2 linked regions of the Zymomonas mobilis subsp. mobilis ATCC 10988 genome follow. The protein of the gene in region 2 interacts with the protein of the main gene of each other region in a pairwise test. Links are inferred from orthologs where the notes say so. Each region holds a gene or a part of one and is shown on either strand. Other genes may lie near its edges. The genes, in order: cysK and epsC.

Evidence for each region.
Region 1: the proteins of epsC (region 2) and cysK interact in binary tests that used the Escherichia coli proteins (3 or more experiments, as listed by UniProt). The link is inferred for Zymomonas mobilis subsp. mobilis ATCC 10988 from one-to-one orthologs.

Annotation. Positions count from the first base shown.
Region 1 is NC_017262.1:625,685-629,010, reverse strand. Bases 331-3,326 are described here. They hold cysK (cysteine synthase A), read right to left. Parts: upstream 2,293-3,326; coding sequence 1,369-2,292; downstream 331-1,368. Other genes in these bases: rpoH (RNA polymerase sigma factor RpoH), read right to left, coding at 2,502-3,326; ZMOB_RS02790 (hypothetical protein), read left to right, coding at 911-1,330; ZMOB_RS02795 (SH3 domain-containing protein), read left to right, coding at 331-807. Outside these bases: more of ZMOB_RS02795, read left to right, coding at 274-330.
Region 2 is NC_017262.1:1,622,274-1,625,523, reverse strand. Bases 238-3,157 are described here. They hold epsC (serine O-acetyltransferase EpsC), read right to left. Parts: upstream 2,125-3,157; coding sequence 1,351-2,124; downstream 238-1,350. Other genes in these bases: ZMOB_RS07320 (peroxiredoxin), read right to left, coding at 2,469-3,011; ZMOB_RS07330 (DUF2794 domain-containing protein), read right to left, coding at 1,010-1,354. In the rest of the region: ZMOB_RS07340 (beta/alpha barrel domain-containing protein), read right to left, coding at 1-39; ZMOB_RS07315 (LysR substrate-binding domain-containing protein), read left to right, coding at 3,203-3,250.

The sequences.
Region 1 (3,326 bases), 1.0 Mb from region 2 along the record:
GAGGCTCTGTAGCAGCATAAATTCGATAAGGGAAGCCTTTTTTATGGCGAATAAGAGATGTTAAGGCTTTCTCATTTTGGTATTTTTTCTCTATATAGAGCGTGACTGATGAAATGAACGCGTGATTTTGGGGCTTTATATCTAGAGGTAATAAAAGGATAACGCCCTGTTCGGCGGATGACGTTCTTTTTTTATCAGTTTATTCCGGTTCCATTTGAAGAATAGTCTTGGTTATCAAGTGATATTCTGAACAACAGCTAGGCTTAGGCAGATATGATGGTGCGTGTATTTCAGTCAGGGAAAAGAAAATTATTCTGTGCTGTCGCCCAATTTTTTATTTTTTGTCTTTGTCCCGTTTTTTTTATTATATCGCCGCTTTCAGCCGCCGTTATTCATACAACGCTGCCTTATTGGGCTTCGATTAGTGCCAGTGAAGCCTTTATGCGGAGTGGCCCCGGAGCGAATTATCCCGCGATTTGGCATTACCAGCGGCCTGATTTGCCTGTAAAAGTGGTTGCCCGTCATGAAAATTGGAGAAAAGTGGAAGATATTGACGGGGCAACTGGATGGATTGCCTCGGCCTTACTTTCTGACAGGCGCACCGCGATTTTGAATGGTGTTGGTATCCAAAATTTATATGCAGAGCCTTCGGCAACGGCGTCCGTTATCTGGCGGGCTGAAAATGGTGTGATTGGTCGTGTTTCAAAATGTCGTGAGAATTGGTGTCTATTTAACATTCGTGGTCAGACGGGCTATATCAATAGCCGCAATCTATGGGGTGTTGATCCCAATGAAGAGATCAAATGATCCCTTCTCGCGCTTTAACACTAAATAATATTTGTTTTATTAACAATTTTATCGTTTTTTTGTACAAAACGGCAAAATAATTATCTTCAGTGACGGAAAAAATATGGCTGTTTTTAGAGTAAAACGCTCGACCCTTCGCAAGTTATTATGCGTCACTGTTCTTTCTGTCGCGTCGCCTCTTGTCGCCAGTCCCCCTTTACCAACACCGATGGCTTTGTCTTCGCTGGAAAGTGGAGAATGGCGGATTTCTGTGCTTCCGAAAGGCATGACGGATGTCTGTCTCGGTAATCCACATCAGTTGATGCATAGTGCCATTCCGTCAGGCCAATGTGATGCGTTGGTGGTCGATAACAAGCCGGATATGGCAACTATGGAATATCGTTGTGGCGAGGCCGGATGGGCGCGCACCACTATCCATGTTGATAATGGGCATAGCGCCCGCATTGATAGTCAAGGCGTTGCGGGGCGGATGCCTTTTGCCTTTAAAGCGGATGTTCGCCGTATCGGGAATTGCCCTTCTTAAAAGACAATCCCGATAGCATGGTGTGAAGTGGGGCTGTATCAGGCTTCCGGTAAGAAATCCGGCACCGACAGATATCTTTCACCGGTATCATAATTAACACCGAGAATACGGCTATTTGCCGGTAATTCTTTGATTTTCTTGGCAATGGCGGCCAGCGTTGCCCCCGTTGAAATGCCGACCAACAGACCTTCTTCTTTCGCGGCGCGCAATGCCCATTTTTTGGCTTCGTCATTCTCGATTTCAACGATGCCATTTAGAATATTGCGATGTAAATTTTTCGGCACGAAACCAGCACCAATGCCCTGAATAGCATGTGCGCCCGGTTTGCCGCCTGCCAAAACCGGAGAAGTCGCCGGTTCAACCGCGAAAATTTGAATATCCGGCCATTTTTTACGGAGGCTTTCACCGATGCCAGTTAGGTGGCCGCCAGTGCCGACGCCGCTGACAAGGGCATCAATCGGTGTATCGGCGAAATCTTTCAAGATTTCCTGCCCTGTTGTGGTGGCATGGATATTGATATTAGCTGGATTTTCAAATTGCTGGGGAATCCAAGCACCTTCTGTTTCTTCTGCCAATTGGCGGGCGCGCTCGATAGCACCAGCCATGCCTTTTTCTTTCGGTGTTAGGTCAAATTCGGCACCATAGGCCAGCATCAAACGCCGTCTTTCAATCGACATTGATTCAGGCATAACCAAAATCAATTTATAGCCTTTGACCGCGGCGACCATAGCGAGACCGATTCCGGTATTCCCGCTGGTCGGTTCGATAATCACGCCCCCTTTTTTCAATTTGCCGCTTTTTTCGGCATCTTCGATCATCGCGAGGGCGATACGGTCTTTGATTGAGCCGCCGGGATTACTCTTTTCGACTTTTATCCATACTTCATGGTCAGGAAACAGCTTATTGAGACGCAGATGAGGCGTATTCCCGATCGCTTCCAAAATAGTATTGATTTTTGCCATTTTTCCTGTCCTTAAAAATGATTGTCTAGGCAGAATAATCTGTTCATTTATATGTAGGGCGCGTCTTTTCTTTTATAAGGAAGGCGCGAACGGTCTGACAATTAAACTTTACTATCAGTGTGTCAGGAAATTCTTTTCTATAAAATAAAAACGCCCCACCGTGAGGCCGGGCGTTTTTTAATGCGATGACCAATAGCGGCGAAAAACGCCTATGCCATAGCGGGTAACAGCTTTCTGTCTCCGGCGAGTTCCATGATCGCCTTTTGCAATTTATCGAAGGCTCTCACCTCGATTTGCCGGACACGTTCGCGGCTGACCCCATAGACCTGACTTAATTCTTCCAGTGTTTTCGGGTTATCGCTTAATCGTCTTTCTGTCAGAATATGTTTTTCACGGTCGTTCAGTTTATCCATCGCTTCGATCAACAATTTATGACGAACGAGGCTTTCTTCTTCCTCTTCGATCTGTTGGTCTTGTAGCGGTTCCTGATCAACCAGCCAGTCTTGCATCTGGCCTTCGCCGTCTTCCCGCATCGTGATATTGAGCGAGCTGTCGCCACCCATCGCCATGCGGCGGTTCATATTGACAACTTCTTCATTGCTGACCCCGAGATTGGTCGCAATGGAGTCGACTTCATCCGGTTTTAAATCCCCGTCTTCAAAGGCATTCATATTGCTCTTTAAACGCCGGAGATTGAAGAACAGCTTCTTTTGTGCGGCGGTAGTTCCCATTTTAACGAGACTCCAAGACCGCAGGATATATTCCTGAATAGAAGCCTTTATCCACCAGATGGCATAGGTCGCGAGGCGAAAACCGCGTTCGGGGTCAAATTTTTTGACACCCTGCATCAGGCCGATATTGCCTTCTGAAATCAATTCGGAAACAGGCAGGCCATAGCCGCGATATCCCATCGCGATTTTGGCAACCAGACGTAAATGGGAGGTTACCAGACGGCTGGCTGCTTTCGGATCTTGGTGTTCCTGAAAGCGTTTAGCCAGCATATATTCTTCTTCCGGTTTTAAAATCGGAAATTT
Region 2 (3,250 bases):
GGTAGACAGATGAAAACCGGAATCGGTATTTTCTAACACTACAGCCTTTTCCCTAGCAGTTATTCCTATCTCTGTTCATGCAGCAGAAAGGAAATAGACACAAGAAAAAGCTCGAATTTTTAATAAAATTTTAACAAATACAAATCAGGATTAGGTCTTACTAGGCTCAGGACCTGTTAATTTCTTGAGTTGAGCGGGCTGTTGTGATTCACAGGTTTACCGATGGAGGTGAAGCTGTGAGTGACGTGTTTTTGCTGTCTGAGCACCAGATGGAACGGATTAAGCCGTTTTTTCCACTGGCGCATGGTGTGCCGCGTGTCGATGACCGTCGTGTCCTGAGCGGGATCGTTTACGTGATCCGCAACGGCCTTCAGTGGAAAGACGCCCCGAAAGCGTATGGCCCGCACAAGACTTTATACAACCGGTTTATCCGGTGGAGCCGCCTGGGTGTCTTTGACCGGATCTTCGTCGCCCTGACGGAGCAGGCAGGCCGTTCAAAGCGTCTGATGATCGATGCAACACATCTGAAAGCACACCGGACAGCGGCCTCCCTGCTCAAAAAGGGGCTTTTCCCCGCCATATCGGACGCACGAAAGGCGGACTGAACTCAAAGCTTCACGCTGTATGCGATAGTCAGGGCCGCCCTGTCCGGCTGCATCTGACCGCAGGTCAGGTCAGTGACTTCAAAGGCGCGGATGTTCTGCTGGCAAATCTGCCGGAAGAAACACAAGAAATTCTCGGGGACCGGGGATACGACAGTAATAAAATCAGACAGTCTCTCGCAGACCGGAATATCACCGCCTGTATTCCGCCGAAGAAGAACCGGAAATCAAAGCCGCCTTACGACTGGCATCTGTATAAAAAGCGTCACCTCATCGAAAATATGTTCGCAAAGCTCAAAGACTGGCGGCGTGTCGCAACACGATACGACCGGTGCGCTCACACATTCATGTCAGCAATCCATATCGCAGCAAGTTTCATCTTCTATCTCAAAGAATGAGTCCTGAGCCTAGTCAGCAATCAACTTGATTAAACGCCGCTCAATTGGAGCAAGAATATTGACCAATTCATGCGACCGTTTCAAAATTTGACCGCCCTCACCATAAAGAATCCACATACCTTGTTTTAGTCGAAGCGCAGGTTGTTTTTCGACCCGATATTCCGGTCGTTCTGCGGTGCGGCGAAAGGCAGAGAAACTGGCCTTTGTCGTCTCAAAACTGAGAGCATAATCACGCCAATGCCCTGCCGCCACCATACGCCCATAGAGATCCATCAATCGCAAAATTTCAGGTCGGGTAAAACCCACCTGAACCGCATAACGCGGCATAGGTGCAATGGGCGTAATACTGCTCATTCCGCGGAAGAGCCTTTACCGTCTTTTTTATCAAGACGAATCTGATCAGGATTAACCATCGGCAGATTTTTATCGGAATTTTCAGATAAGCCCGCTTTTTGAGACATCATAAAACTGGCAATTTTCTCTTTTAAAGCATCTATTTCTGTATGAAGGGCTTGAAGATCCTGAAGATTAGGATCCTGACAATCGTCACAGGGCGTCCCATAAGGCACAAATTCGGTTTTCGGTTTTTCGACTTTCGAGGCGGCGGCATCTTCATGAATAGAGCGTGCCGGTATTCCTACCATAACGGCATTCTTTTCAACATCACGCGTCACCACCGCATTGGCACCGACACGCGCATTTTCACCGATTTCGATAGGCCCCAATATTTGAGCGCCAGACCCAACGATAACACCATCACAAAGAGTCGGATGGCGTTTTCCACCGATACCATTGGAAGGGTCAGTACCGCCAAGGGTCGAGCATTGGTAAAGTGTCACATTGTCGCCAATGCAGGCAGTTTCACCGATCACGACGAAACCATGATCAACAAAGAAATTGCGGCCTATTTTGGCACCCGGATGAATATCGATACTGGTTAGAAAACGGCTAAAATGATTCACAATCCGAGCCAGAAAATACAATTCGCCTTGATAGAGCCAATGAGCCAAACGATGCAGCACCAAAGCCCAAACACCCGGATAAAGCAGGATTTCCCAACGCGAGCGTGGCGCAGGGTCACGCATTTTAATGGATTCAAGATAAGAAACAAAAGAATTGAACATAAACCGGCTTCTCTTTGAAAAGAGAGATGTTCGACAAGGCTTCTTTTATATTGCGCCTTTCCTATAATCGAAAATAGCTCTTTTCATAAAAATTTGATCCATCGGAGAAATGGAAAAAATATCAACTCCCCCATATGCCTGCTTGCTGGGTATAAAAGTGGCAGCAAGAAGCAGGAATGGTTTTAGAAAAAAAATCTATCTTTGACTATAAAAAACGAAAAATTTTATTCTAAAAAGCGAGAAACACCTATTTCTTTGCAAATCCATTGTCATCTAAAGCCCACAAAAAAAGCAGCCCGAGATGATCGAGCTGCTTTTCGTAAAAGTGAGAATAGAATTCAGGCTTAGGCTTTAGGATCAAGCACTTCTTCGCCTTTATGCCAGTTGCAAGGGCAAAGGTCATCGGTCTGCAAAGCATCCAGAACGCGCAAGGCTTCTGCCGGATTACGGCCAACATTCAAAGAGTTGACCGTCACATGCTGAATGACATTGTTCGGATCAACAATGAAGGTTGCGCGATAGGCAACGCCTGCTTCTTCATTCACAATACCCAAAGCAGAGGCCAGCTTTTTGGAATTATCTGCAATCCACGGGAAGTCAGCATTCTCCAAACGTTCGTCAGATTTCCGCCAAGCGTAATGGACGAAAGCGGTATCACAAGAACCACCGATCAGAACGGCATCGCGCAAAGACAGGTCTTCTTTGATATCGTTATAGCCCACAATTTCGGTCGGGCAGACAAAAGTGAAATCCATCGGCCAAAAAAAGACGACCTTCCACTTGCCATTTGTTTCGCCAAGGTCAATAGTTTCACCATTCGGCAAGGCAGATACACCCTGCTGAACAGGTAATTTCAAAGCGGGAAATTTATCACCAACAGTAAGCATTATGAATACTCCCATATTTTAAAATATGATTGATATTAGCTATATTGTTACAATCTTAAAGCTATTCAATCAAACACACAGTCACAAGCTATCGTAAGGTCATATTTGTTTTACAACTGATACTATAAATAACAGTTGCTCTTCTGTGATCAAATTGATTATGAAGCTTGCATTGATCGAGAGGGACAATCATGACAACTTACCTCCCTACGCTCAAACAACTGCAGTATCTGGTCTCC